Regions from separate parts of the Sphingobium sp. Cam5-1 genome, predicted to be linked through region 3. Evidence: riboswitches for the same ligand, from Rfam matches in the RefSeq annotation. Region 3 holds a riboswitch; each other region holds the start of a gene.
The links. A riboswitch is a leader RNA that binds a small molecule or an ion and turns the genes downstream of it on or off. The one in region 3 is predicted to bind cobalamin.

Region 1 (3,271 bases), 500 kb from region 3:
CGGCGGCAGGCCGCATATTGAACATCTCGCCCGCCATGATGTCGAAACGCATCTCCCGGCTGGAAGCGCGGCTTGGCGTCCGCCTCATCCATCGCACCACGCGGCGCCTTGCCCTGACGGAGGAAGGCGCCAGCCTGCACCGCGATCTTGTCGCCATCCTCGACGCCATCCAGCAGGCCGAAGATCGCGTCACCAACCGCCATCGCACGGCGTCGGGGCCGTTGCGCATCTCTGCCCCCACCTCCTTCGGCCGCCTACACGTCGCGCGCCATGTCGCCCGCTTCCTTCAACAGCATCCACGTGTCGACCTCCAACTCAACTTGACCGACGCCTATGAAGACCTCCTCGCCCAGCGGATCGACGTCGCCATCCGCATCACCAGCGACATTCCCGCGCATCTGGAGGGGCATCGCCTCGCCGCCAACCGCCGCATCCTGTGCGCCAGCCCCGCCTATCTCGCGGCGCATGGCCTGCCGGAAAAGATCGCCGACCTGGCCCATCATCACCTGCTCGCCGCCGAAGGGCAGCTGCCATGGCGGCTCGTCAACGGCCGCGCGCGCAAACTGGTCGATGGCCAAAGCCGTGTCCGCACCAACAGCAGCGAAATCGTGCGCGAACTCGCCCTGACGGGCGTCGGCATCGCGTTACGCTCGCTCTGGGACGTGGGCGACCTGATCGGGCAGGGCAGCCTCGTCCGCGTCCTCGATAGCTGGGAAGGACCCGAGGACCTCGCCGTCCACGCCGTCCACCCCCGCGCCGCAGGCCGTCCCGCCGCCGTAGACGCCTTCATCGGCTTCCTGCGCGACATCTTCCGCGATGCATCGTGGAACCGGGGCGACTGATAGCAAGAAGCACCTTGGCGCCACCCGCCCAACTGCCTGAAAAGCGTAGAAATCCCCTCCTGAAATCATTTGCAAGCCGACTGTCAAAAAACAGAAGCTTTCCCCTGTTAACCTGCGTAATAGCAGCGGGAAACAGGCCGATGTTATCGTTCGAGCCATAAGAAATTGAGAGAGGATAAGGGCCATGCGCCCCAATGACGCGTCACATTTTTCCGCCTGCGCCGCCCAGGAAGCGCGGCAAGCCAGGGAAGCGCGCCTGCGCGGCGCCGACCAGGCCACCATCGCCCTCCACAACGAACGCGCCGTCCGCTACCAAGCCATGGCGCTGCGCCTTCAGCGCGAGCGCAGCGCGACCCTGAACTGATCCATCGGCCATCCCCTCTCCCCTTCAGGGGTCGGCCAGAGGCACGTGACTCTGGCCGAGGTGCCGACCCCGGCGAAGGCGGGGGGAAGGCGGGAGAGGGGACTGTAAAGCAACCCACGTTACTCCCCTCTCCCCAACCCTCTCCCCTAAAGGGGAGAGGGAGTAACCCCACTTGCCCCACCTCACCACCTCCGCTATCGCCCCCGTCACTCGGGGCAACCCCGGGTATGATCGCGCCGGTGCCTCGAAAGAGGCTTAAAAGGGAACATGGTAAAGGAGGCACCCGCCTCCCCAAGCCAGGGCTGTCCCTGCAACTGTAAGCGGCGAGCGCGATGCACATCGCCCCACCTCACAGGCAGGTTGGGGCAAGTCACTGGGCCGGACGCTAAATCCTGCGAGGCCTGGGAAGGCCGTGCATCAAGCGATGACCCGCGAGCCAGGAGACCTGCCAGCGTCTGGTCGCTCTTGCCTTGGTCCAGGGGATGGCCGCGGCACGGTAGTTTCCGTCTGAGCGACGAACGAGCGGCAAGAGGCCGCTTCGGTGACGCTGGCGGCCGCCTTTGGGGGCGTCCGGTCGCTCGCGCGCGCCGGTCGTCGTCGGGCGACAGGTCTCTTGCCGGATGTCGCCAGACGCCCGGAGTGCATAAAGTGAAACTACTCAATCAACTCCACCGCGCCGCCTGCGCGCTGACCGCCACGCTCCTTCCCTTGCCCGCCTTCGCCGCCGATGCGAACGACGCGGGCGACGACGCCGACACCATCATCGTCTTCGGCCGGGGCGAGGACAAGATCGGCACCGCCCATGCGGCCAGCGAAGGCAGCATCAGCGGCGCGGACCTGCTCGTCCGCCCGCTGCTGCGCGTTGCCGAATTGCTCGAAGCCGTACCGGGCATGGTTGCGGCCCAACATTCGGGCAGCGGCAAGGCCAATCAATATTTCCTCCGCGGCTTCAATCTCGACCATGGATCGGACTTCACCACCTATATCGACGGGGTTCAGATGAATTTCCGCAGCCATGGCCACGGCCAGGGCTATCTCGACTTGAACGGCCTCATCCCCGAAATCATCGCGCGCGAGGATTTTCGCAAAGGCCCCTATCGCGCCGATGGTGGCGACTTCGCGCTCGCGGGTGCGGCCTATATGACCACGATCGACGGCTATGACCGTCCATGGGTCGCGGCGGAGGGCGGCTCCTTCGGCTGGCGCAGGCTGGCATCAGGCGGCACCGTAAAGGCGGGCGCAGGCAATCTCACCCTCGTCGCCCAAGCCAAGGCTTATGACGGCCCGTGGCAGGAGGCTGAACATCTGCGCCATTATGCGGGCTTCGCCAAATATACGCTTCCCGCTGGGGCCGGTAAGATCGACGCCACGCTGCACGCCTATCGCGCGACATGGCGTCCGACCGAACAGATCCCCGAACGCATCATCGGCACGCCGCTTTGCCCCGATGTCTTCTGCTCGCCCGATCCATCGGCGCGCGGTGAGACGACGCGCATCATCGGCAATCTTGCCACCGTTCAGCCGACATGGCGCGCCAATCTCTACGCGCAATATTACGACTGGACGATGTTCTCCAACCCCACCTACACCGATCCCGACGGCACCAGCGCACAGATCGAGCAGTTCGACCGCCGCTGGATCCTTGGCCTGACCGGCGAAAAACGATGGGACCTTGGCTCGGCGCTGCAACTGAAGCTCGGCACGGAAAACCGCTATGACGCGATCGGCAATGTCGGCGTCAACCGCACCGCCGTCCGCACCTTCCTCTCCTCGCTCGGCCGCTACCGCGTGAACGAAGCCTCCGCCGCTCTCTATGGCGAAGCGACGCTGACCCCGCTGCCGGGCCTGCGTCTGACGGGCGGCCTGCGCGGCGACTATTATCATTATTCGGTCACAGCAAAGGACGCCGACGCCGACGCGTTGGGCGAAGGCAGCGGTTCCGACACGCTCCTCTCGCCCAAGGCCGCGATCGCCTGGCGGCTCAATCCCAGCATCGAACTTTACGCCAATTGGGGCCGGGGCTTCCATTCCAACGATGCGCGCGGCGCGGTCAATGTGGACACGC
Region 2 (3,271 bases), on a different contig from region 3:
GGTCGTATTGTCGTAATTGAGCTGGTCCCGCGTGTCGCGCCAGAAGCCGGTGACGGACAGCACCGCCCGGTCGCTGCCCAGATTCTGGTCGAAGCCGATGTCGTAGCTCTTCGACCGCTCGGGCTTCAGGTTCGGATTGCCGCTGAATGTATCGTAAAGCTGGTAGAGCGACGGCGCCTTGAAACCCTCGCCATAGCTGAGGCGAATATTGGTCGCGCCGCCATTGGGGGTATAGTTGGCGTTCGCGCCGAAGGTGGTCGCACCCCCGAACTGGCTGTGATCGTCATGCCGCACGCCTGCGGTCATGGACAGGCCTTCAACTGGCTTCACCACCGCGAGGGCATAAACGCTGTCGATATTGGCGCGGTGGCTTTCCTGCGAACCGAAGCCGAAAAACTCATAATCGGGCCGCTCATGCTCATAGCCGAGCAGCAGCTTGACGTCATCCATGGGCTGATAGACGCCTTCATATTCGAAGCGCAGGTTCGTGCCCGAATAGCCGAAGTCCGGGGCGTTGCCGCGCACGAAATAATAGTCGCGATCCTGCTGATACCAGGTAACGGCCGCCCGATTGGTCAGCTTGCCCTCGAACAGCGCGAAGTTGAGGCCCGCATAGCCGATATATTGATTGGATTTAGCAGCATCAGGGCTATCGGTCGGCGCGCCAAAGAAGCTGTCATAGTCAAGATCACCGTTGATATAATAGCCGCGCAGGTCGAGGCTCAGATCATCGGTGAAGGCGATCTTCAGCCGGGCATTGCCAGTGATATTTTCATAGCCGTCCTTTTCCGCGCCACCGAAATCGGAAGAGACAGCGGAGATGCCATCGGTGCGGAAATAGGCGAGCCCAACGCCGCCCGACAATATGCCGCTGGTGCCCGATACATCCGCCTTCGCATTCAGCGTATCGGCATAGCCATAATCGACCGACGCCTTGCCGCCGAACCCTTCGCTCGGGATGCCGGTCATGATGTTGACGACGCCGCCGATCGCCTGGCTGCCATAGGCGATGGAGTTGGAACCGCGCAGCACCTCGATCCTGCGGATGTTGCCGACCAGCAGGTTGCCGAAATCATATTGATCGCCGATGCCGCTCGGGTCGTTGACCTTCACGCCGTCGATCAGCACCAGCGTCTGCGTCGTTTCCGCGCCGCGCACCGATACGCTGGTCACGTTACCCAAGCTGCCGGTGCGGTTGAAACGGATGCCGGGCGTCGTCATCAGCAGATCGACGACGCTGACATTCTGGCGGGTGTCGATCGTCTTCTCGTCGATCACTGTCACCGCCTGCCCGACCTCGTCGGTGGGCTGTTCGATGCCGAGCGCGGTGACGACGATCCCGTCCGCCTCATCATCGGCAAGGGCGGGCGTGGCGGCGAGCAGCGCCAGCAGTGAAATTCCGGTCCTGATCATAGTCTGTCTTCCCTGAGCGCCATGCGACATGAGCCCAGGGCCTGCCGCACAAGCGGCCGGTATGCGGGAAGAAGAGACGCCAGCCCCGTCACGCGCACCGATGCGGCCCTGCGCCGCTTCGTCGCTCAGACGGAAAACACCGTGCCCGGACCTATCCCTGGACCCAAGGCAAGAGCGACCATGCGCCGGTAGGTTTCCTGGCTCGCGGGTCGTCGCGGTGATGCACGCCTTCCCGGACTTTTGGTCCAGTGGCTGGTCCCCCTCGCCTCCCCCTTTGAAGGCTTGCAGGTTTCCCTGTGCATCGCGCTCGCCGCTTACAGTTGCAGGGACAGCCGCGGAGTTGGACGGTGATCCCGTCCGCACCGCATTCCCTTTCCGGCGCGATCTTTCGTGAACGGTTGCCCGTTCACGCGGCGCGCCATAGGGGAAAGTGAGGCTATTGCCAAGGAGTGGATCGATGCGATTGCTGGGCGCGGTGCTGGCGGGTGGGCGATCCAGCCGGTTCGGAAGCGACAAGGCGTTGGCGCTGATGCCGGACGGGCGCACGCTGATGGCGCATGCGGTGGCGGCAATCGCGCCGCATGTGGAGGCCGTGGTGGTCTGTGGGCGGGGCGTCGATGGGCTGACGGGGCTGGCGGATCGGCCTGCGCCGGACCTGGGGCCTCTGGGCGGGCTGAACGCGGCGCTGCATCATGCGCGGACGAAGGGTTATGATGCGGTGCTGACGACGGGGTGCGACATGCCGGTCTATCCGGCGGCGCTGGTGGAGGCGCTTATTGGCGACAGTGGGGCGGTGCTGAAGGGGCAGCAGCTGGCGGGCTTCTGGCCTGCGTCGCTCGCGGACGAACTGAACGCGCATCTGGCGGAAGAGAATAATCGGTCGATCTTTGGGTGGATCGAGCGGGTGGGCGCGCGGGTGGTGGAGCGGCCGGAACTGGTGCTGCCGAATATCAATCGGCCGGAGGATCTGGCGCACTGGCGCGAGCCGAACTGAGCTTGCCGAAGCCCCCTCCCTTCCTTCCAACTAAGGTCAGGGGTGTTCGACAAGCTCAGGGCAAAAGTTGCGCAGAGTCGGCCTTCAAAGCGGAAGAGCGACGCTGGCTGCAACCCCTACAGGCATGGACGTGCCCGCCACCGCTTCGCCGATCAGCAGCAGGGTCGGGTCTTCATCGCTGATCGTGGCGACCAGGAAAGCGAGCGCGGACAACTTGCCGCGGATCAGGCGTTCGGTGGGGAGGGAGACGTTGACCGCCACCATCACCGGCGTTTCGGGATCGCGTCCGGCGGCGATCAGCTGGCGGCTGATCTCTCCGGCGGCGGCGCGGCCCATATAGATGCCGAGCGTGCCGCCGGGGCGGGCGAGCGCTTCCCAGTCGAGCTTGAGCGGCTCTCCGGCTTTCAGATGCGCGGTCACCAGCGTCAGGCCGCGCGCCTTGCCGCGCAGGGTGAGCGAGGCGCTGCCGCTCGCCGCTGCTGCGCTGACCGTGGTGATGCCGGGGCAGATGTGGAAGCGGATGCCGTCGGCGGCCAGATGCTCCATCTCTTCGGACGAGCGGCCGAATACCGAGGGGTCTCCGCCCTTGAGGCGGACGACGCGCTTGCCTGCTTTGGCGGCGGCGAGGAGGAGGTCGTTGATACTTTCCTGCGCCTTGCTGTGGCGGCCGGAACGCTTGCCGACGCTGACCCGCTCGACGCCTTCGGGGATCAGGTCGAGGACGCCGGGGCCGACGAGGGCGTCGTAGAAGACGATTTCGGCCGCCGCGATCAGCTTTTCGGCTTTGCGGGTGAGGAGGTCCGGGTCGCCCGGCCCTGCGCCGACCAGCCAGACTTCACCGGGGGCGATCAATTCATTCGGCTG
Region 3 (3,271 bases):
CGAGCACGACGATCGGCAATCCGGCGCTGGCCGCGCGTTCGGCTGCCAGACGGGTCGGGGCGGAGATGGTAACGAGCAACGGGCAATTGGCGAGCGCTGCCTTTTCCACCAGTTCAAAAGAACAGCGGGAGGACAGCAGCGCGAAGCCGCCATCCCACGACAATTGCCGCAGCCGCATGGCCCCGATCAGCTTGTCGAAGGCATTGTGGCGGCCCACATCTTCATAGGCGAGGCGGATGGCACCATCCGCCCCGGCCAAGGCAGCGACATGGACCGCGCCGGTTTGCCGGTTAAGCGGCTGATGCGCGGCAAGATCGTGCAGGGCACCGAAGATCGCCTCCCAGCTCGCGTCCGATCGGGCAGTCACGGCAGGCAAGGGACGCAGCGCCTGTTCCAGATTTTCGACGCCGCACAAACCACAGGAGGAATCGGAGACGCGATGACGGACTCGGCCTAGCAGCCCCTCGATCCGGTCTTCCGGCAGCGTAGCCCGTGCGACCAAGCCCTGCTCCGTCGCATGGACATCGACGTCGAGCGGCGCGTCGGATGGGAGGACCAGCCGCTCGGCCAGCGCAAACCCCTGCACCAGTTCCGCAACGTCGGCGGGCGTCGCCATCAACACGGCATAGCCAACGCCGTTGAACTCGATCGCGACGGGCACTTCCTCCGCCAACTCGCGCGTCACGGGCGACGCCTCGCCGTCGGGGGTGATGCGGGTGAAGGAGAAGGGCGAAGACATAGGGTCGGTCTAGGCGGGCAATGCGCGCGCGGCAATATGGCGCGGGAGGCAAATGGACGCGGGCATGCAACTGCCGCTTCCCTTTGGCGGCCAAGCCATCTATGCACGGCCACGATCGCGCCGGTGCCTGAAAGGGCTTTAAAGGGAATGCGGTGCGGGCTGCTGACAAGGCGCCCAAATCCGCGGCTGTCCCTGCAACTGTAAGCGGTGAGCGAGACGCATATCGACCTTCCGTCACTTGTCGGAGGGTCAGCCACTGGGCCGGACGCTAAATCATGCGAGGCCTGGGAAGGCCATGTGTCGAGCGAGGACCCGTAAGCCAGGAGACCTGTCGGCGTCTGGTCGCTCTTGCTTTGGCCCAGGGGATGGCCGGGGCACGGTATTCCGTCTGAGCGACGCGTGCGGCGGGTCCGCACCGGCATGCGTGCCGGGCGCTATGATGCGTCCGTCCGGCGCGTGGTGTCGGCCGCTTTGCGGAGGTCCCGTCCAGTCTCGCCGACGCTGACGGGAGCCATGCTTTTATGGCCATGCAATTTCCGGCGCTGCGACGACGCGCCACTTTCATATTCGGCGCGTTGATCGCCGCCAACATCGCGTTGTGGCTGTGCGCCTCGCTGATCTTTGCGGGCGACACGATGATGCTGGGCACCGCCCTGCTCGCCTGGAGCCTGGGCCTGCGCCACGCAGTCGATGCCGACCATATCGCCGCGATCGACAATGTGACCCGTAAGCTGATGCAGGATGGGCAGCAACCGCTGACCGTCGGCCTTTGGTTCGCGATCGGGCATAGCGGGATCGTGCTGATCGCCGCCGTCGGAATCGCTTTCGCCGCCAGTGCGCTGAGCAGCGTGGAGGCGGCGGGCGAGATTGGCGGAACGATCGCGACGATCATCTCCGCCACATTCCTGTTCGCCATTGCCGCGATGAACCTGATGATCCTGCGATCGGTTCTGAAGACATTTAACCATGTTCGCAGCGGCGGCGCCTATGCCGATGAGGATATGGATATTTTACTGGGCAACCGGGGTTTTCTTGCCCGCCTGTTCCGGCCGCTGTTCCGGCTGGTCACGCGCAGCTGGCACATGGCGCCGCTGGGGTTCCTGTTCGGTCTGGGGTTCGACACGGCGACCGAAGTCGCCATCCTCGGCCTGTCTGCAGGACAGGCGGCAAGCGGGCTATCGATCGCGACGGTGCTGATCTTCCCCCTGCTGTTCGCGGCGGGCATGGCGCTCATAGACACGGCGGACGGGGCGCTGATGATGGGCGCCTATCAATGGGCGTTCGTGAAGCCAATCCGCAAGCTCTACTATAATATCACCATCACATCGGTGTCGGCGCTGGTCGCGATCGTCATTGGCGGGATCGAGGCGGCGGCGCTGCTGGGCGACAAGCTGGGCCTGACCGGCGGCGTCTGGTCGGTGGCCGCCGATCTGGGCGAGCATTTCAATAGCCTGGGCTTCTTCATCATCGGCCTGTTCGCCGCCTGCTGGCTGGTGAGCTGGTTCATCTACCGCTGGAAGCGCTTCGACGAGATCGAAGTACCCCTCTCCAATCAAGGACAGACTTTATGAGCAAGGTTCCTGCTACCGTCATTACCGGATTTCTGGGTGCCGGAAAGACGACGCTGATCCGCCATTTGATCGAGAATGCGGGCGGACGGCGGCTGGCGCTCATCATCAACGAATTTGGCGACGTCGGTGTCGATGGATCGCTGGTGAAGGGATGCGGCGATGAAGCCTGTCCGGATGACGACATTATCGAGCTGGCCAATGGCTGCATCTGCTGCACCGTGGCGGACGATTTCCTGCCTACCATGCAGCGGCTGCTGGACCGGGATGTGCCGCCCGATCATATCATCATCGAGACGTCGGGCCTTGCCCTGCCCAAGCCGCTGGTCAAGGCGTTTCAGTGGCCCGATATTCGGACGCGGGCGACGGTAGACGGCGTCATCGCGCTCATCGATGCGGACGCTCTGGCGGCGGGGCGCTTTGCGCATGACGAGGCGGCGCTGGCCGCCGCGCGGGCGGCGGACCCGACGCTGGACCATGACAGCCCCATTGAGGAGCTGTTCGAAGACCAGCTGGCTTGCGCCGATCTGGTGTTGCTGAACAAGACCGACCTGGTCGCGCCGGAGAAGCTCAACCAACTGGAGCAACAGCTGGGCGGCGAAGTGCGGCCCGGCGTCCGCGTCGTTCGCACCGCGCGCGGCGAGATCGATCCCGCCATCCTGCTTGGCCTGGGCATCGGCGTTGAAGAACATATCGACGCGCGACCGTCTCATCATGACGATGAGGAGGATCATGATCATGAGGATTTCGACAGTTTCGTCCTTGATCTAAACGAAATAGACGATCCCGCGCGGCTGCCCGCGGCTCTGGAGCGGGTCATCGCCGATCATGACATCCTCCGCTTAAAGGGCTTCATCGCAGTCGCAGGACGACCCGCGCGACTGGTCATCCAGGCGGTGGGGCCGCGCGTCCAGCATCATTTCGACCGCCAATGGCAGGCGGGCGAATCGCGTGCGTCCCGGCT

Region 1: linked by a shared signal. The riboswitch ahead of IZV00_RS16290 (TonB-dependent receptor) and the one ahead of IZV00_RS18525 (HoxN/HupN/NixA family nickel/cobalt transporter) in region 3 are both predicted to bind cobalamin.
Region 2: linked by a shared signal. The riboswitch ahead of IZV00_RS00490 (TonB-dependent receptor plug domain-containing protein) and the one ahead of IZV00_RS18525 (HoxN/HupN/NixA family nickel/cobalt transporter) in region 3 are both predicted to bind cobalamin.

Annotation. Positions count from the first base shown of each region.
Region 1 covers NZ_CP065139.1:499,181-502,451, forward strand. Annotated here, with positions in the region: gene IZV00_RS16280 (LysR family transcriptional regulator) at 1-842, shown strand, start outside; gene IZV00_RS16285 (hypothetical protein) at 1,045-1,218, opposite strand; cobalamin riboswitch at 1,427-1,673, shown strand; gene IZV00_RS16290 (TonB-dependent receptor) at 1,915-3,271, shown strand, end outside.
Region 2 covers NZ_CP065138.1:97,390-100,660, reverse strand. Annotated here, with positions in the region: gene IZV00_RS00490 (TonB-dependent receptor plug domain-containing protein) at 1-1,413, opposite strand, end outside; cobalamin riboswitch at 1,584-1,843, opposite strand; gene mobA (molybdenum cofactor guanylyltransferase) at 1,871-2,407, shown strand; gene cobA (uroporphyrinogen-III C-methyltransferase) at 2,492-3,271, opposite strand, start outside; gene IZV00_RS00475 (nitrate reductase) at 3,261-3,271, opposite strand, start outside.
Region 3 covers NZ_CP065139.1:996,729-999,999, reverse strand. Annotated here, with positions in the region: gene IZV00_RS18530 (formate dehydrogenase accessory sulfurtransferase FdhD) at 1-739, opposite strand, end outside; cobalamin riboswitch at 844-1,089, shown strand; gene IZV00_RS18525 (HoxN/HupN/NixA family nickel/cobalt transporter) at 1,261-2,310, shown strand; gene cobW (cobalamin biosynthesis protein CobW) at 2,307-3,271, shown strand, end outside.